2 regions of the Pseudomonas sp. SK3(2021) genome follow, and region 1 is predicted to be linked to the other one. Evidence: predicted binding sites of a transcription regulator. Region 1 holds the regulator's gene; the other holds the start of a gene.
What was found. Region 1 encodes sigma-54, which starts transcription at its own class of promoters, with help from an activator protein. Its sites were predicted from a motif close to ANTGGCATNNANNTTGCTNT; they were not measured.

Region 1 (9,818 bases):
GCATGCCGGCGAGCAACTGCCACAGGTCCAGCGTGGCACGCTGCTCAAGGATGCCTTGATGGAAATGACCCGCAAGGGCCTGGGCATGACCGTCATTGTCGAGGCCGACGGACGCCTGGCGGGGGTCTTCACCGACGGCGACCTGCGCCGCACCTTGGACCGCACCATCGACATTCACCACACCACCATCGATGAAGTCATGACCGTTCACGGCAAGACCGCCCGTGCTGAAATGCTGGCGGCCGAAGCCCTGAAAATCATGGAGGACAATCGAATCAACGCCCTGGTCGTGGTGGACAAGGACGATCGCCCGATCGGCGCCTTCAACCTGTCCGACCTGCTGCGCGCGGGAGTCATGTAATGAGTACGGATCTGCTGCAACGCGGCAAGAACATCAAGCTGGCGGTATTCGACGTCGACGGCGTACTGACCGACGGTCGCCTGTACTTCCTCGAAGACGGCAGCGAATTCAAGACCTTCAACACCCTCGACGGCCAAGGCATCAAGATGCTGATGGCCACGGGCGTGCAGACGGCAATCATCAGCGGCCGCAAGACGCCGGTCGTCGAGCGTCGGGCGAAAAACCTGGGGATTCCCCACCTGTTTCAGGGGCGCGAAGACAAACTGGTAGTGCTGGACGGGCTTCTTGCCCAACTGGGCCTAAGCTATGAGCAAGTCGCCTACCTGGGCGACGATCTGCCGGACCTGCCAGTGATCCGCCGGGTCGGCCTGGGCATGGCCGTCGCCAATGCCGCCCGATTTGTCCGTGAACACGCCCATGGCGTCACCCAGGCCCGTGGCGGCGAAGGTGCCGCCCGCGAGTTCTGCGAGTTGATCCTGCGCGCCCAAGGCAGCCTTGAAGCGGCCCACGCCGCCTACTTATAGAGCCTCCCATGCTGAGCAAAAAGATTCGCAACATACTGATCTTCGGCATCATCACCGTGCTGTTCCTGGCGGTGGGGTACTGGAACATCAGCCCGGAACGCTTCCTCGACAAGCCGGTCGCGCAGGTCGACGAAAGCGCCATCGACTACTACGCCATCAACGCCCGTAGCGTGCAGTACCTGCCCGACGGCAAGCTGCAGTACGAAATGACTTCCGACAAGGTCGAACACCTCAAGGCCACCGAGGTGACCCTGCTGACCAAGCCGGACCTGCAGATGTATCGCGGCACCACCTTCCCCTGGCACGTCCAGAGCGAGCGCGGCGAAGTCAATCCGGATGGCACCCAGGTCGAGTTGATCGATTCGGTACGGGTTTCCCGCACCGACGAGAAAAATCGCAACCTGCTGATCACCACGACCCGCATGACAGTATTCCCGCAGAAGCAATATGCGCAGACCGATCAAGACGTTAGAATCGACGGCGCCGGCGGCGTGACGACTGGCAAGGGAATGAAAGCGTATTTGAAAGACGGCAGGATGAACCTGCTATCGAACGTAAGAGGACAGTATGAGGCTCGTTAAAACCCTCCCTATTTTGCTCGGTCTGGGCGCAGCACTGGGAAGCGTGAGCGCCTGGTCTCTGCCGAACGATAGCCAGCAACCGATCCGCATCCAGGCCGACGACGCTCAACTGGACGACAAGAATGGCGTAGCCACCTACAGGGGCGACGTGATCATCACCCAGGGCTCGATGAAGGTCACCGGCAATACCGTGACCATCACCCGCACCCAGGCCGGTGACATCGACGTGGTGACCTCGGTGGGCAACCTGGCCTACTTCGAACAGCTTCAAACCCAGGGCGATACCAAGCCGGTCCAGGGCTACGGCGTGACCATCCAGTACCATGCCGCGCAGAACCGCGTCGTACTGATCGACCGCGCCAAAGTCGTCGACAAGGACGGCAACATCACCCAGGGCGAGAAAATCGTCTACGACACCAACAAGAAGCTGGCCAGCGCCGGTCGCGCCACCGGCAGCAAGGTCACCGAGTCGCGCCCACGGATCGACATGGTCATCCAGCCGAAAAAGAAAACTGACGAGCAAAAGGCCCAGTAATGGCAACTCTGAAAGCTCAGCACCTGGCCAAGAGCTACAAGAGCCGCCAGGTCGTGCGTGACGTCAGCCTGTCCATCGACAGCGGCCAGATCGTCGGCTTGCTCGGCCCCAACGGCGCCGGCAAGACCACCTGCTTCTACATGATCGTCGGCCTGGTCCAGGCCGATCAGGGTCGCATCCTGATCGACGACCTGGATGTCAGCCACCAGCCGATGCACGGCCGCGCCCGCGCCGGGATCGGCTACCTGCCGCAGGAAGCCTCGATCTTCCGCAAGCTCTCGGTGGCCGACAACATCATGGCCATCCTCGAGACCCGCAAGGAGCTCGACAAGGCCGGCCGTCGCCAGGAACTGGAAAGCCTGCTGCAGGAGTTCCACATCAGCCACATTCGCGACAACCTGGGCATGAGCCTTTCCGGCGGCGAACGTCGCCGTGTGGAAATCGCCCGCGCACTGGCCACCGCCCCCAAGTTCATCCTGCTCGACGAACCCTTCGCCGGCGTGGACCCGATCTCGGTAGGCGACATCAAGCAGATCATTCATCACCTGAAGGCCAAGGGCATCGGCGTACTCATCACCGACCACAACGTCCGTGAAACCCTGGATATCTGTGAAACCGCCTACATCGTCAACGACGGTCAACTGATCGCCGAAGGCGACGCCGAAACCATCCTAGCCAACGAGCTGGTCAAGGAAGTTTACCTGGGCCATGAGTTCCGCTTGTAAGCCCTGAGGTGTTTGGCTGGTCGCCAGAGCGCCCGCCCCAATAGAACCCTGCTGTTTTTATTGTTACAGCGCTCTAGGCAAACACTTCAGTTTCAGGCATATAATTTGCTTATGTTTGGCGCTCACGCGCCCTGTAGTGGATGGCGCATGTGCGCCGGCGAATAAGGTGTTAAGCCCCTGCCATGAAACCATCGCTAGTCCTCAGAATGGGCCAGCAGCTGACGATGACACCGCAGCTGCAACAGGCCATCCGCCTGCTCCAATTGTCGACCCTGGACCTGCAACAGGAAATCCAGGAGGCCCTGGAGTCCAACCCGATGCTCGAGCGCCAGGAAGAAGGCGACGACTTCGATAGCACCGATCCGCTGGCCGACAACGCCGAGCAGAAGCCCAATACCGATATCCAGGAACCCTCCTACCAGGAAGCCGCCCCGACGGTGGACAACCTCGAGGACGGTGAATGGAACGAACGCATTCCCAACGACCTACCGGTCGACACCGCCTGGGAAGACGTCTACCAGACCAGCGCCAGCAGCCTGCCCAGCAACGATGACGATGAGTGGGATTTCACCACCCGCACCTCGGCTGGCGAAAGCCTGCAGAGCCATCTGCTCTGGCAGTTGAACCTGGCGCCCATGTCCGATACCGATCGCCTGATCGCCGTGACCCTGATCGACTGCATCAACAATCAGGGCTATCTGGATGAAACCCTCGAGGAAATCCTCGAAGCCTTCGATCCGGAGCTGGACATCGAACTCGACGAAGTCGAGGCCGTCCTGCACCGCATCCAGCAATTCGAGCCTGCCGGTATCGGCGCCCGCAACCTGGGTGAGTGCCTGCTGTTGCAGCTGCGCCAGCTACCTGCCAAGACTCCTTGGCTGACTGAAGCCAAGCGCCTGGTCACCGACTTCATCGACCTGCTCGGCAGCCGCGACTACAGCCAGCTGATGCGGCGCATGAAGCTCAAGGAAGACGAACTGCGCCAGGTCATCGAACTGGTGCAGAGCCTCAACCCACGCCCGGGCTCGCAAATAGAATCCACCGAAGCCGAATACGTGGTCCCCGATGTCATCGTGCGCAAGGACAACGAACGCTGGCTGGTGGAGCTGAACCAGGAGTCCGTGCCGCGCCTGCGCGTCAACCCGCAGTACGCCGGCTTCGTGCGACGCGCCGACACCAGTGCCGACAACACCTTCATGCGCAACCAACTGCAGGAGGCTCGCTGGTTCATCAAGAGCCTGCAGAGCCGTAACGAAACCCTGATGAAAGTCGCCACCCAGATCGTCGAGCATCAGCGCGGCTTCCTCGAGTACGGCGATGAGGCGATGAAACCACTGGTCCTGCATGACATCGCCGAAGCGGTGGGCATGCACGAGTCGACGATTTCACGGGTGACCACGCAAAAATTCATGCATACCCCTCGGGGCATTTATGAACTGAAATACTTTTTCTCCAGCCACGTAAGTACCTCCGAAGGCGGCGAATGCTCGTCCACGGCGATCCGCGCGATCATCAAAAAACTGGTCGCCGCGGAAAATCAGAAAAAGCCGTTGAGTGACAGCAAGATCGCTGGTTTACTGGAGGCACAAGGCATTCAGGTAGCCCGTCGTACCGTCGCCAAGTACCGCGAATCCCTGGGGATCGCGCCTTCGAGCGAACGGAAGCGGTTGATGTAGCCGCCGGGCTCGCCACAGCGTTCCAGTGGCAGGTCAATCGACCTGCCGCTTTATGCACTGGCAACGAAGGAGAAGCTGTATGCAAGTCAACATCAGTGGACACCAACTGGAAGTGACCGAACCTCTGCGCGCTTACATCGGCGAAAAACTCGACCGACTGGAGCGGCACTTTGACAAGATTACCAATGTGCAGGTAACGCTGGCCGTCGAGAAACTGAAGCAAAAAATCGAGGCCACGCTGCACATCCATGGTGGGGAAGTCGTCGCCAATGCAGAACATGACGACATGTATGCCGCAATCGACTTGCTCACGGACAAGCTTGACCGCCAACTGAAAAAGCATAAGGAAAAGCAACTCCACCTTCTCCAAGGCACGGGTCGCTAACACTCCCCTCCCATGATCCGACTTGAAAGCATCCTGACCCCCGGCCGTTCCCTGGTGAACGTGCCGGGCGGCAGCAAAAAGCGCGCCCTCGAACAAATTGCCAACCTGATCAGCCGAGAAGTGCCTGATCTGGAGATGCAAGATGTCTTCGAAAGCCTGATTGCCCGAGAAAAACTGGGTTCTACCGGTTTTGGCAATGGCATCGCCATTCCACACTGCCGCCTCAAAGGCTGTGAGTCGCCCATCAGTGCCCTGATGCACCTGGACGCTCCCATCGATTTCGACGCCATCGACGGCGCACCGGTCGACCTGCTGTTCGTACTGCTGGTCCCGGAAGCCGCCACCGATGCGCACCTGGAACTGCTCCGGCAGATTGCCAGCATGCTGGACCGCAAAGAGGTGCGCGACAAGCTGCGCAGCGCCACCAGCAACGAAGCCTTGTACAAGGTTGTCCTGGACGAACAGAACGGTCAGTAATCATGCGCTTGATCATCGTCAGCGGCCGGTCCGGCTCGGGTAAAAGCACCGCCCTCGATGTCCTCGAGGACAATGGCTACTACTGCATCGACAACCTGCCGGCCGGGCTGCTGCCCGAACTGGCCGAGCGGGCGCTGATCCATACCGAACTGACGCAGCCACTGGTCGCCGTTTCGATCGACGCCCGCAACCTGCCAAGCCACTTGTCGCGCTTCCCCGAACTGCTCGAGGAAGTACGCAGCCGGCATATCCAGTGCGATGTGCTGTACCTGGACGCCGACGAAGAAACCCTGCTCAAGCGCTTTTCGGAAACCCGCCGTCGCCACCCCTTGAGCAGCAACAATCGCTCTCTGGCCGAGGCGATTCAAGACGAAAGTCACCTGCTGGGTCCGATTGCCGACCTCGCCGACCTCAAGGTCAACACCACCAACCTGAACCTGTATCAACTGCGCGATACCATCAAGTTGCGCCTGTTGAACCAGCCGGAACCGGGCACCGCCTTCCTGGTGGAGTCTTTTGGGTTCAAGCGTGGCATGCCGGTCGATGCCGACCTGGTGTTCGATGTGCGCTGCCTGCCCAACCCGTACTGGAAGCCCGAGTTACGCGCCCAGTCCGGGCTCGACCAGCCGGTTGTCGAATACCTGGCCGCCCAGCCGGACGTCGAGGAAATGTTCCAGGACATCTCCAGCTACCTGCTGAAATGGTTGCCGCGTTTTGCCGCCAGCAACCGCGCCTACGTCACTATTGCCATTGGCTGTACGGGCGGCCACCATCGCTCGGTCTACCTGACCGAACGCTTGGGCCAAGTCCTGCAAAAGTCCCTGAAGAACGTCCAGGTTCGCCACCGCGACCTTAGCTGAAAGGATCTACCCCGCGATGCCTGCTCTGGAAATTGAAATCATCAACAAACTGGGTCTGCATGCCCGTGCCTCGGCCAAGTTCGTCGGCGTGGCCGGTCAGTTTCCTTGCCAGATCCGCGCCGGAAGAACGCCGGAGTCGATGGTCGACGGCAAGAGCATCATGGCGATGATGATGCTGGCCGCCGGCAAGGGCACCAAGATTCATCTGAAGACCGAAGGCGAACAGGAGCAGGAGGCGATGGAAGCGCTGGTGGCACTGATCAATAACTTCTTCGACGAAGGCGAGTAAGGTCGGCGGGGCAAACCTGCCGAAAGGCACTCAGGCGAGTGCCGTATCCATGACCATCATCAGGCAAAAGCCGACACACAAGCCCAGGCTCGCCAGCTTTTCATGACCGTTGCGTCGTGATTCGGGGATCACTTCGTGGGTCACCACCAGCAGCATGGCCCCCGCCGCCAACGCTAGCCCGAGCGGCAACAGCATCTCTGCCAGGCCCACCAACCACCCACAAAGCAACGCGAACACAGGCTCCACCAGGCCTGACGCGGCACCGATCAGGAACGCCCTGATCCTGGACATGCCGGCGCCAGCCAGCACCAGAGCAATCACCAGGCCTTCCGGCACATCCTGCAAGGCGATGCCCATGGCCAGGCTGTCCGCCTCCGGCATGCCACCGCCTGCGGAAACACCTACGGCCATTCCTTCAGGAATGTTGTGGGCGATGATGGCAAACACAAACAGCCAGATTCGTGGCGGTATGACCGGATGTTCAAGGGTGCCCACCAGTTTCTCCGGGTTGCCCCCCGACACCTTGCGATCCACCAGAAACAAGCCCAAGGCACCGAGCATGATGCCAAGGCTGACCAGGCCACTCGAAGCCCAGGGCGACAGCCCGAGTTTTTCCGCCGCGGCGATCCCGGGCACAATCAGTGAAAAAGCCGTAGCCGCCAGCATCACCCCGGCGCCGAACCCCAACAGGGTGTCACTCAGCGCCAGCGGCATCTTGCGAATGACCAGCACCGGCACCGCCCCTAGCGCGGTTCCCAGGGCACAGACCGCCCCGCCCTGTAATGCCCGCGACAAGCGCGGTTCCAGGTCCAGCCAGGACAAGCCCTGGGCAACCAGCAATGCAGTACCCGCCAACAGCAACAGCGAACCGAACGCGTAACGAAACATCCGCCCGCTGCTGATCGTCAGTGTTTCAGTGCCCATAGTCAGCCTGAGGTCTTTTATAGGTGGGGGCTCAAACCAGTGCGGCCTGGTAGCGCTGGGCTACTTCGGGCCAATTGATCACGTTGTAGAACGCATTGATGTATTCCGGCCGCCGGTTCTGGTAACGCAGGTAATAGGCGTGCTCCCACACGTCCAGACCGAGAATCGGGGTATTGCCGTTCATCAACGGGCTGTCCTGGTTACCGCTGCTCTCGACCACCAGCGTCTTTTGCGGGGTCACGCTGAGCCAGGCCCAACCGCTGCCGAAACGGGTGAGCGCGGCCTTGGTGAAGGCCTCCTTGAAACGCTCGAAACCACCTAACTGCTCGTCGATTGCCCTGGCCAGCGCTCCGTCCGGCTGGCCTCCGCCGGTTGGCGCCATCACCGCCCAGAACAACGAATGGTTGGCATGGCCACCGCCCTGGTTGATGACCGCCGCACGCAGCTTCTCCGGCAGTTGCTGGACCCCGGCCACCAGTTTTTCCACCGACCAGTCGGCCCATTCGGTGCCTTCCACGGCCGCGTTGAGGTTGTTGATGTAGGTCTGGTGATGCCTGGTGTAGTGAATCTCCATGGTCTGCGCGTCGATGTGCGGTTCCAGGGCGTCGTAGGCATAGGGCAATGCAGGCAAGGTAAAGGACATATCAATGTGCTCCGTAATGAGGGGCATTCGCGGGCGCGGCGCCGGAAGTCGATTGCGCGACATTGCTCTCCAGCAGGCGATGCGTACGGGGGTATTCACCGTGCTCACTGATGAAGTTGAGCAACTCGACGTAGGTCTTGCTGCTCTGGCGCAACGCGGCTTCCCGCAGCGACGGCGCCAGGCGGCTGTCCTGCATGGCCTGCAATAGCCGCTGGTGGATGGCGCAGAGGTATTGCGCGCTCTCCTCCGGCTGGTTCAGGCGCAGGTGCAGGTCCGCCAGGTTGTGATGGGAGATGACACAGGCCGCCACCGCTTCGTCGGCATCGCTCCAGCGCTCGAACAATACCTGCGCCAGGGCCAGGGCCTGCAAGTAATACTCACGGGCATCCACCAGGTCGCCCTGCATGAAGAAACGGTTTGCCCTTTCGATCGTGCGTTTCCAGTGCTCCATGGTGAACCTCCAAAGCAATGTCGGGATTTACACGCCGCCCGCGGTGAGTTTTTCCGGGTCGAGCAGGATCTCCAGCTGGCTGCGTGACAGATCAGTGTGTTCAAGGGCGACATCGATCACCGGGCGCCCCTGCTTGTAGGCGGTCTTGGCGATTTCAGCGGCCTTCTGGTAACCGATGATCGGGTTGAGCGCCGTGACCAGGATCGGGTTGCGCGACAGCGCCTGCTTGAGCTTGGGCTCATTGACCTTGAAGCTGGCAATCGCCTTGTCCGCCAGCAGGCGGCTGGAGTTGGCCAGCAGCTCGATGCTGCTCAACAGGTTCTGGGCGATGATCGGCAGCATGACGTTCAGCTCGAAGTTGCCCGACTGCCCCGCCACCGTGATCGTGGTGTCGTTGCCGATCACCTGGGCCGCCACCATCGCCGTGGCTTCCGGAATCACCGGATTGACCTTGCCCGGCATGATCGAGGACCCCGGTTGCAACCCTTCCAGCTCGATCTCGCCGAGGCCGGCCAACGGCCCGGAGTTCATCCAGCGCAGGTCGTTGGCGATCTTCATCAAGGTAACCGCGATGGCCTTGAGCTGGCCCGAGGCCACCACCGCGGTGTCCTGGGAGCCGATCAGGGCGAACAGGTTCTTGCCCGGCGTGAACTGCACCTGGGTCAGGTTGCTCAACTGCCGGCTGAAGCCCGCGGCGAACTGCGGGTGGGCGTTGATCCCGGTGCCCACCGCGGTACCACCTTGCGCCAGGGATTGCAGGCTCGGCAGCAGATCCTGCAGATGACCGATATTGGCCTTGAGCTGCTGCGCCCAACCCTCCAGCACCTGGCTCATGCGCACCGGCATCGCGTCCATCAGGTGGGTGCGACCGGTCTTGATGAACGGATGGACCTCGGCCGCCTTGCGCTCGATGACCTGAACCAGATGCACCAGCGCTGGCAGCAGTTGTTCGTGCAAGCCCAGCGCGGCGCTGACGTGGATGGCGGTCGGGATGATGTCGTTGCTGCTCTGCCCGCAATTCACATGGTCGTTGGGGTTGACCGGTTCGCCGAGCAAGCGGCTGGCCAGGGTGGCGATGACTTCGTTGGCGTTCATGTTGGAACTGGTGCCGGACCCGGTCTGGAAGATATCCACCGGGAAATGCTGCATGTAGTCGCCTTCCAGCAGGCCCTGGGCGGCGTCGACTATGGCCTTGCCCTGGGATTCGCTCAGTTGCTTGAGCTCGACGTTGGCCTTGGCCGCGGCGGCCTTGGCCAGGATCAGCGCGCGGATGAACTGCGCGGGCATGCGCTGGTGGCTGATGGGGAAGTTATCCACCGCACGCTGGGTCTGGGCGCCATACAGTGCCTGCTCCGGAACATGCAGTTCGCCCATGCTGTCGCGTTCG
Region 2 (9,818 bases), 1.0 Mb from region 1:
CGGTGGCAATGGCCATTGCTGCAAGTGAATCAGGGCGTCGCCAATGGAGCTTTCGCCCAGGGCTTCGACCCGCACCAGCAAGGCACTGGCATTATCCTGGCTGCCGGCCAGGTGCGCGGCGTTGACCAGGGTCTGCACCGCGCTGTCGAGGTCGGGCTGGTCGCGCAGGATCGCGGCGATGGCGGTGTCGCCCAGAGTGGCCCAGACCCCGTCGCTGAGCATCAGGAAACTTTCGTTTTCCCGCAGCTCACCGTCGAGGAAGTCCACTACCAGGTGCTGGTCCAGGCCCAGGGCACGCTTGAGCACGTGCTGCATGCCGGGCTGGTCCCAGACGTGGTCGACGCTGATGCGTTGCAACTGATCGGCATGCCAGCGATAGACCCGGCAGTCGCCGACATGGGCCAGGGTAAAGCGCCGGCCGCGCAGCACCAGGGCGCTGACGGTGGTCAGCAGCGGCTGGCCGCCACCGTTGGCCTGCAGCCAGCGATTCTGCGCCAGCAGCAGGCGCTCCAGGGCCTGGGCCACGGCCCAGGTTTCCGGGGTGGCGTAGTAGTCCAGCGCCAGCGCCTGCAAGGTCGAGCGCGCGGCGAGGCCGCCGTCGGCGCATTGGCTGACGCCGTCGGCGATGGCGAACAGCAGGCCCTTGCTGGCGGCCAGGGTCGGCGCCGGGGTGACCAGGCGCAAGGCGTCCTGGTTTTCCGCGCGCGGCCCGATGGCGCTAGCCTGGGCATGGCTCAGTCGCAGGCTCATGGACGGTTCAGACCCGGGCCGCGGTGACCGCGGCGGAGCCCCAGGTGGTCCGCCAGCGGCGTTTCACCCCGTGCAGGCCGAACCAGGCCAGCACGCCCAGGCTGGCGAACAGCCACAGCGCCATTTGATAGCTGCCGGTGCTTTGCTTGATCGCGCCCATGCCCGCGGCCAGGGCGAAACCGCCGATGCCGCCGGCCATGCCGATCAGCCCGGTCATCACCCCGATCTCGCGGCGGAAGCGTTGTGGCACCAACTGGAAGACCGCGCCGTTACCCGCACCCAGGCCAAGCATGGTGCACACGAACAGGGCCAGGGCCGCGTAGGAGCTGGGCAGGTTGAAGCCGACCGCGGCGATGCACACCGCCGCAACGCTGTACATCACCAGCAGCGTGCGAATGCCGCCGAAACGATCGGCCAGCGCCCCACCCAGTGGCCGCATCAGGCTGCCACCGAACACGCAGGCGGCGGTGTAGTAGCCGGCGGTGACCGGGCTCAGGCCGTACTGGTCGTTGAAGTAGCCAGGCAGGGCGCTGGCCAGGCCGATGAAGCCGCCGAAGGTCACACTGTAGAAGAACATGAACCACCAGCTGTCGCGGTCGCCCAGGGCCTTGAAGTAGTCGGCCATGGATTTGGCCTTGGGCCGTTCCGGGGCGTTCTTGGCCATCCAGGCGAACAGCACCAGGGTCAGGACCAGCGGGATCAGGGCGAAGCCGAATACGTTGCTCCAGCCGAAGGCACCGGCCAGCAAGGGCGCGAACAGGGCCGCGAATACCGTGCCGGAGTTGCCGGCCCCGGCGATGCCCATCGCCTTGCCCTGGTGCTGCGGTGGATACCATTGCGAGGCCAGCGGCAGGGCCACGGCGAACGAGGCGCCGGCCATGCCCAGGAACAGCCCCAGCAGCAGGGCCTGTTCATAACTGTGGATGCCCAGCTTCCAGGCGCAGAACAGCGCGCCGATGACGATCACCTGGCCGATCAGCCCGGCGGTCTTGGGGGACAGGCGATCGGCCAGCAGGCCCATGGCGAAACGCAGCACGGCGCCAGCCAGGATAGGCGTGGCCACCATCAGCCCACGCTGTTGGGTGGTCAGTTGCAGGTCGGCGGCGATCTGCACGGCCAGCGGGCCGAGCAGGTACCAGACCATGAAGCTCAGGTCGAAGTAGAGGAAGGCCGCGAACAGTGTCGGGGTGTGGCCGGATTTCCAGAAGCTTGAATTCATCGCGCACCTCAGCTGTAAAGAGTCTCGAAAGGAGTCATGAGCTTTTGCGTGGGGCGCCATTACGGCCGCTCCACCGGCCCCGGGCTGTGGGGCCAAAACGAAAAAACGCCGCAACCCGTATCGCCTGAGGCGAGAAGGGTGTGCGACGTCTTTGTCGTAGGTGGGGCAACCGCCGTTGGTTACCTGTGTCGATTACATAGCCAGATCTGTGCCAAGAGTTGCAGTCCCGGCGTTCCTCATCGCGGGCAAGCCTCGTGCCTGTGGAAACTCACGGTCATCTTCCGTAGGAGCGAGGCTTGCCCGCGATAGGCCGCCGCACCGCAGCCGTGGGATTCAGCCAAGCAACTCGCTCATGGCGATGATCTGCTCCGCCACCTGGATCAGCTTCTGCTGCCGGCTCATGGCCTGGCGGCGCATCAGGGTGTAGGCCTGTTCTTCGTTGCAGTCTTTCATCTTCATCAACAGGCCCTTGGCCAACTCGATGCGCTTGCGCTCGGCCAGTTGCTGGTCGCGGGCCTGCAGCTGCGCGCGCAAGGCCTGGTCGCTCTCGAAGCGGGCCATGGCCACATCGAGAATGGGCTGCAGGCGCTGGGCCTGGATGCCTTCGACTATGTAGGCGCTGACCCCGGACTTGATAGCGTGGCGCATCACGTCGGGGTCGTGCTCGTCGGTGAACATCACGATCGGCCGTGGCTGGTCGCGGCTGACCAGCACCACTTGCTCCATCACATCGCGGCTCGGTGATTCGGTATCGATCAGGATCACGTCCGGGCGCACCGTTTCGACGCGCGTCGGCAGGTCGATGGTCAGGCCCGACTCGTCGATTACCTCGAAACCGGCTTCCATCAGGGCCGCCTTGAGCCGACCGACCTTCTTGGCGGTGTCGTTGATCAGCAGGATACGCAACATGGTCTCGGGCTCCTGTCAGCGGCTGGCGAGAAGAGGCGAGCTGTCGCTCATGGCGTGCAGCCGGAAGCTGCGGGCATAGGCGGCCGGGTCCGACCCGTCCCACCGCTTGCCGTCGATCAACTGGCTGCTGCGCATGTCCTGGCCCCAGGACGCGACACCGACTGCGCTGGCGGCTTCACGATAGAGCTCGAGTTGCTGCACCTGGCGCGCGATGCCCAGGTAGTCAGGGTCTTCGCGCAGCAAACCCCAGCGGCGGAACTGGGTCATGAACCACATACCGTCGGACAGATACGGCAGGTTGACCGCGCCTTCATTATGAAAGCGCAGTGCGTGCGGGTCCTGCCAGCGGTTGCCGAGGCCGTCGGCATACTCGCCGAGCAGGCGCGGCTCGATGCAGCCCAGCGGCGTATCGAGGTACTCGCGGGCGCTCAGCAGTTGCGCGGTGCCCTGGCGGTTCTCGCGGCTCTGCTCGATGAAGCGGCTGGCCTCGAGGATCGCCATGACCAGGGCCCTTGCGGTATTGGGGTACTGCTCGACAAAGGCGCGGGTGCAGCCGAGGACTTTTTCCGGGTGGTCGGGCCAGATCGCCTGGCTGGTGGCCAGGGTGAAGCCCAGGTTCTGGTTCACCGCGCTGGCGCTCCAGGGCTCGCCCACGCAAAAGCCGTCGATGCGCCCGGCCTGCAGGTGCGCGACCATTTGTGGCGGTGGCACCACCACGCTGTCGACGTCCTGCAACGGATGGATGCCCTGGGCGGCCAGCCAGTAATACAGCCACATGGCGTGGGTGCCGGTGGGGAAGGTCTGGGCGAAGGTCAGTCTTGCCCGGCTTTGGTGCACATGCTGGTGAAGCGCTTCAGGACTGGTCACATTCAGCGCCTGGAGCTCCCGCGAGAGGTTGATGCTCTGGCCGTTCTGGTTCAGGCCCATCAGCACCGCCATGTCGCTGGCGTTGACCCCGCCGATGCCCAGGTGCACGGCGTAGATCAGGCCGTACAGGCTGTGGGCGGCATCCAGCTCGCCGCTCACCAGCTTGTCCCGCAGGTTGGCCCAGGACGCCTGGCGCTTGAGGTTCAGGGTCAGGCCATAAGGCTGGGCAAAGCCCTGGGTGGCGGCGACCACCACTGAGGCGCAGTCGCTCAAGGCCATGAAACCGAGGTTGATCGCGGTCTTTTCCGGGGCATCGCTGCCGTTGACCCAGGCCAGCGGGCTGACGGGGAGTTCGTTCATGGGGTGGAGCCCTCCATAAAAAGCGGCCATAAAAAAACGTCGCACCCACGCCAGGCAGAGCCGGCGGGGTAACGACGCCTTTGTCTTGCGGCCCATGCCGCCATTGGCCTGGGTGCTGATGCAGGCTGTGGTGCAAGGCATATGCCATTCACCGCTGATTTCGCCGTGTGCCTCGCCTGCCAGCCTCATGCCCGGCTATAATCGCCGCCTCATTTCGCCGCCACCGAGTCAAACCCGCCCATGTATACCCTGGCCCGCCAGCTGTTGTTCAAACTCTCCCCGGAAACCTCCCATGATCTGTCCCTGGACCTGATCGGCGCGGGCGGGCGTTTGGGCCTCAATGGCTTGCTGTGCAAGGCGCCGGCGCAGATGCCGGTGAAGGTCATGGGCCTGGACTTCCCGAACCCGGTCGGGCTCGCGGCGGGCCTGGACAAGAACGGTGCGGCCATCGACGGTTTTGCCCAGCTGGGTTTCGGTTTCGTCGAAATCGGCACCATTACTCCACGCCCGCAGCCGGGCAACCCCAAGCCACGGCTCTTCCGCCTGCCGGAAGCCGAAGCGATCATCAACCGCATGGGTTTTAACAACCTGGGTGTCGATCACCTGCTGGCCCGGGTGGCCGCGGCCAAGTACAAGGGCGTGCTGGGGATCAACATCGGCAAGAACTTCGACACCCCGGTCGAGCGCGCGGTGGATGACTACCTGATCTGCCTGGACAAGGTGTATGCCCACGCCAGCTACGTGACGGTCAACGTCAGCTCGCCCAACACCCCGGGCCTGCGCAGCCTGCAGTTCGGCGAGTCGCTCAAGCAGCTGCTCGGCGCCCTCAGCCAGCGTCAGCAGGAGCTGGCGGTGCAGCATGGCAAGCGGGTGCCGCTGGCGATCAAGATCGCCCCGGACATGACCGACGAAGAAACCGCCGAAGTGGCGCAAGCCCTGATCGAAACCGGGATGGACGCGGTCATCGCCACCAACACCACCCTGAGCCGCGTCGGCGTCGAAGGCATGGAGCATGGCGACGAGGCGGGCGGCCTGTCCGGCGCACCAGTGCGCGACAAGAGCACCCACACCGTGAAGGTGCTGGCGGGCGAGCTGGCCGGGCGTTTGCCGATCATCGCGGTGGGCGGTATCACCGAAGGCAAGCATGCGGCGGAAAAGATCGCTGCCGGCGCCAGCCTGGTGCAGTTGTATTCGGGTTTCATCTACAAGGGCCCGGCGCTGATTCGCGAATCGGTGGACGCGATCGCGGCGTTGCGCTGAGGAGCGCTTGTTGCGCGGCCAATAAAAAGGGCTCCTGAAAGGAGCCCCTGGGCCGCAGCCCGCCGTCCGGATGGGACGTGCGTGGTTAAGTCGTTACGTATTCAGATGTTGGTGTCGGAATGTGTGCCCTGTTTTAGCCGACGGCGTGAAGTTCGTTGAGTCTGTGGATTCCCGCAGTGCCGGTCATACCGTCCCAGTTGTCGCCGCGTCCTTCTCGCCAGCCATTGATCCAGGCTTGGCGTACCGACGGTAGAGTAAATGGGCAAAGCTCACGGGACTTGCCATGAACGCCATACTGATATCCGCGCAAAAATGCTCTTTCCAACGGATCACGCTTAAGTCTTCTCATAGGGTGTTTCCCTCACTTGTTGACTGTCTTATGTCCCGTCGGCCTCGTTTGAGGCCGGGCAGAATGCTTCTGCCGTTGGTGCTCGCTGCCGGCGTCGCGAGCGTGGTGCTGGCGTCGTTGCGGCGCCAACCTGAGTTGATTTCTAACCAATGCGTCACAACGTGGGAATGATCGTTTTGTCATAAGGACGTAACGATAATGATGCTAAGGCCATAAGAACGACCTGCTTTACATCGGGTCAGTCAGGCAAACCTCGCTCTGATCAGCCTCTTACTGGATGATGGGCTTAATGCTTTAGTGAGAATCTCATTCCGTTGCACTCAGGTATTATTCGATGAAAGGTCGAGTTATGACCTTTTGTTACGCTGACTTATTTATCTGCCCCGGCATCTAAGCTCTTTTGACCCCCAGTGGTCACCGCTAGCGGCGAGCTGAACAGCAGGGGCGGGACGGCACAGATTCGTGCCACGCGAGCGCTCTTCAAGAAAAGCGCTTGATTGAAAACCGGGCGGACGATGCGTTGTCCGTTCACTTATTGCTAAAGGCCCTGAACTCCCATGTCGGATCGCTACGAACTCTTCCTCACCTGTCCCAAAGGCCTTGAAGGCCTGCTCATCGAGGAAGCCGCCGGGCTTGGCCTTGAAGAAGCGCGCGAACATACCTCGGCCGTGCGCGGCATGGCCGACATGGAGACCGCTTACCGCCTGTGCCTCTGGTCGCGCCTGGCCAACCGGGTACTGCTGGTGCTCAAGCGCTTCCCGATGAAGGACGCCGAAGACCTCTATCACGGCGTGCACGACGTCGACTGGCAGGACCACATGCTGGCGGACGGCACCCTGGCGGTGGAGTTCAGCGGCCACGGCTCGGGCATCGACAACACCCACTTCGGCGCCTTGAAGGTCAAGGATGCCATCGTCGACCGGCTGCGCACGCCGACCGGCGAGCGTCCCTCCATCGACAAGCTCAACCCGGACCTGCGCATTCACCTGCGCCTGGATCGCGGCGAAGCGATCCTTTCCCTCGACCTGTCCGGCCACAGCCTGCACCAGCGTGGCTATCGCCTGCAGCAGGGCGCGGCGCCGCTGAAGGAAAACCTCGCGGCGGCGATCCTGATCCGTGCCGGCTGGCCACGTATTGCGGCCAATGGCGGCGCCCTGGCCGACCCGATGTGCGGCGTGGGCACTTTCCTGGTCGAGGCGGCGATGATCGCCGCCGACATCGCCCCCAACCTCAAGCGCGAGCAGTGGGGTTTCACCGCCTGGCTCGGTCACGTCCCGGCCTTGTGGCGCAAGCTGCACGAAGAAGCCCAGGCGCGGGCGCAGGCCGGCCTGGCCAAGCCGCCGCTGTGGATTCGCGGTTACGAAGCCGACCCGCGGCTGATCCAGCCAGGGCGCAACAACGTCGAGCGCGCCGGTCTCAGTGAGTGGATCAAGATCTACCAGGGCGAAGTGGCGACCTTCGAGCCGCGCCCGGACCAGAACCAGAAAGGCCTGGTGATCAGCAACCCGCCCTACGGCGAGCGCCTGGGTGACGAAGCCAGCCTGCTGTATCTCTACCAGAACCTCGGCGAACGCCTGCGTCAGGCCTGCCTGGGCTGGGAAGCGGCGGTGTTCACCGGCGCGCCGGACCTGGGCAAGCGCATGGGTATTCGCAGCCACAAGCAGTATTCGTTCTGGAACGGCGCCTTGCCCTGCAAGCTGCTGCTGATCAAGGTGCAGCCGGACCAGTTCGTCACCGGTGAGCGTCGTACTCCGGAGCAGCGGCAGATCGAGCGCGAACAGGCCGAGGCCGACAAGGCGCCGCTGGTTCCGCAGGAGCGCCAGTACAACAAGAACGGCAACCCGATCAAGCCGCCGCCGGCGCCGGTGGTCGAGCAGGCACGCCTGAGCGAAGGCGGGCAGATGTTCGCCAACCGCCTGCAGAAGAACCTCAAGGTGCTGGGCAAGTGGGCCAAGCGCGAAGGCGTCGAGTGCTATCGCGTCTACGATGCCGACATGCCGGAATACTCCCTGGCCATCGACCTGTACCACGACTGGGTGCACGTGCAGGAGTACGCTGCGCCGAAATCCATCGACCCGGAAAAGGCCCAGGCCCGTCTGTTCGATGCCCTGGCGGCTATTCCGCAAGCGTTGAACGTCGACAAGAGCCGAGTGGTGATCAAGCGTCGCGAGCGCCAGAGCGGCACCAGGCAGTACGAACGCCAGAGTGCCCAGGGCAAGTTCACCGAAGTCACCGAAGGCGGCGTGAAGTTGCTGGTCAACCTCACCGACTATCTCGACACCGGGCTGTTCCTCGACCACCGGCCGATGCGCTTGCGCATTCAGAAGGAAGCCGCCGGCAAGCGTTTCCTCAACCTGTTCTGCTACACCGCCACCGCCAGCGTGCACGCGGCCAAGGGCGGGGCGCGCAGCACCACCAGCGTCGACCTGTCGAAAACCTACCTGGACTGGGCCCGGCGCAACCTGTCGCTCAACGGTTTCTCCGACAAGAACCGTCTGGAGCAGGGCGATGTCATGGCCTGGCTGGAGAGCTGCCGCGATGAGTTCGACCTGATCTTCATCGACCCGCCGACCTTCTCCAATTCCAAGCGCATGGAAGGGGTGTTCGACGTGCAGCGTGACCACGTGCAACTGCTCGACCTGGCCATGGCCCGGTTGGCCAGCGGTGGCGTGCTGTATTTCTCCAACAACTTCCGCAAGTTCCAGCTCGAGGAAAACCTGGCGGCGCGCTACGCCGTCGAGGAGATCACCGCCAAGACCATCGACCCGGATTTTGTCCGTAACGGCAAGATCCACCGCGCCTGGAAAATCACTGCCCGCTGATGTTGATTGGATCCACAGAGCCTTGATTTTCAAGGCTCTTTGCTCTAGCCAAATTAGTGGCGAATAGCTATAACTCAATGCAAGCCCATGTGACGTTCACGTTCGCTGGCGTTATGAGTTTTGCTTATGTCGTTGCACTCGGTACGCCCGAAAATCTTGGGCTTCATCAGCGAAGACGTGTCGGCCTGGCTGGTCGCGCTACTGGTATTGCTGTTCGGTTGTGTATTGACCGGGCTGCTGGCCTGGTCGACCCTCAACCTGTATCAGCAGCAGTTGCGCCAACGCTTCCAGCTGCTGGCCAGCGAACGTTATAGCCGCATCGAAGAGCGTTTCGAAGATCAGGAGCAGCGCCTGGATGGTCTCAAACGCTTCTTCGTCAATTCCGGCACCGTCTCGCGCCAGGACTTCGATGGCTACACCAAACCTCTCCTGCATCGCACCCAGGCCTATGCCTGGGCGCCGCGCGTCAGCGGCGCCGAGCGTGCGTTGTTCGAGCGCATGGCGCAGGAGCAGGGCGCGCCGGATTATTTCATTGCCGAGCTGAATGCCGAGGGCAAGCTGCAGCGAGCGGCCCAGCGCGATGAGTATGTGCCGGTGCTCTACAGCCAGACCCAAAGCCCGCTGGGTTCGCCCCTGGGGTTCGACCTGCTGGCCCAGCCGATGCGTCGCGATACCCTCGAACGGGCGCGGCAGCGCGGGGGCATGGCGGTTTCCCAACCGGTGCGGCTGGTCGGAGTCGAGCCTTCCTACGCGCGTGGAATCATCCTGGCGACTCCCGTCATCCTGCGCGCCGATGTGGCCATGTCGACCCCCGAGCCATACGGTTATGTGATTGCGGTGATCAGCATGCGCCAACTGGTGGTCGATGGACTGCCCGAGCAGCGCCAGGACAACCTGTTCGTGCAGATCATCGACCTGTCGACCGCCGAGTCGTACGGCAAGCTCTATGAATCGAGCAACGGCCCGGGGGGCAGCCCGCTGGCGGTGAGTCGGGTGCTGAGCCTGGCCGATCATGATTACCAGGTGAACATCCGCCCCAGCGCGGTGTTCCTCCAGGCCAACCATTCTTCGGTGTCCAGCCAGGTGGTCCTCGGGACTCTGCTCAGCCTGCTGCTCAGCGCCTTGCTGTATGTCCTGGTCAGCCAGCGGCAGCGCGCGCTGCGGCTGGTGGAGCAGCGCACCGAGGAGCTGCGGGTCAGGGAGCAGGAATTGCGCGGTACCCATGGGCAACTGCGCAGCGTGCTCAATGCGGCGACCCAGGTGGCGATCATCGCCACCGACC

Region 2: IF690_RS10225 (CmpA/NrtA family ABC transporter substrate-binding protein) is a predicted target of sigma-54. The motif match lies at 4,235-4,254, and genes of this name have one in related genera.

The regions. Positions count from the first base shown of each region.
Region 1 covers NZ_CP061943.1:1,238,879-1,248,696, reverse strand. Annotated here, with positions in the region: gene IF690_RS05525 (KpsF/GutQ family sugar-phosphate isomerase) at 1-361, shown strand, start outside; gene IF690_RS05520 (KdsC family phosphatase) at 361-885, shown strand; gene lptC (LPS export ABC transporter periplasmic protein LptC) at 894-1,466, shown strand; gene lptA (lipopolysaccharide transport periplasmic protein LptA) at 1,453-2,001, shown strand; gene lptB (LPS export ABC transporter ATP-binding protein) at 2,001-2,726, shown strand; gene IF690_RS05500 (RNA polymerase factor sigma-54) at 2,909-4,402, shown strand; gene hpf (ribosome hibernation-promoting factor, HPF/YfiA family) at 4,482-4,787, shown strand; gene ptsN (PTS IIA-like nitrogen regulatory protein PtsN) at 4,800-5,264, shown strand; gene rapZ (RNase adapter RapZ) at 5,267-6,124, shown strand; gene IF690_RS05480 (HPr family phosphocarrier protein) at 6,141-6,413, shown strand; gene IF690_RS05475 (ZIP family metal transporter) at 6,444-7,337, opposite strand; gene IF690_RS05470 (superoxide dismutase) at 7,369-7,980, opposite strand; gene IF690_RS05465 (DUF2753 family protein) at 7,982-8,431, opposite strand; gene IF690_RS05460 (class II fumarate hydratase) at 8,459-9,818, opposite strand, start outside.
Region 2 covers NZ_CP061943.1:2,234,601-2,244,418, forward strand. Annotated here, with positions in the region: gene IF690_RS10210 (bifunctional protein-serine/threonine kinase/phosphatase) at 1-750, opposite strand, end outside; gene IF690_RS10215 (nitrate/nitrite transporter) at 758-1,969, opposite strand; gene IF690_RS10220 (ANTAR domain-containing response regulator) at 2,303-2,878, opposite strand; gene IF690_RS10225 (CmpA/NrtA family ABC transporter substrate-binding protein) at 2,894-4,105, opposite strand; gene IF690_RS10230 (quinone-dependent dihydroorotate dehydrogenase) at 4,346-5,365, shown strand; gene rmf (ribosome modulation factor) at 5,499-5,714, opposite strand; gene rlmKL (bifunctional 23S rRNA (guanine(2069)-N(7))-methyltransferase RlmK/23S rRNA (guanine(2445)-N(2))-methyltransferase RlmL) at 6,272-8,536, shown strand; gene IF690_RS10245 (sensor domain-containing diguanylate cyclase) at 8,663-9,818, shown strand, end outside.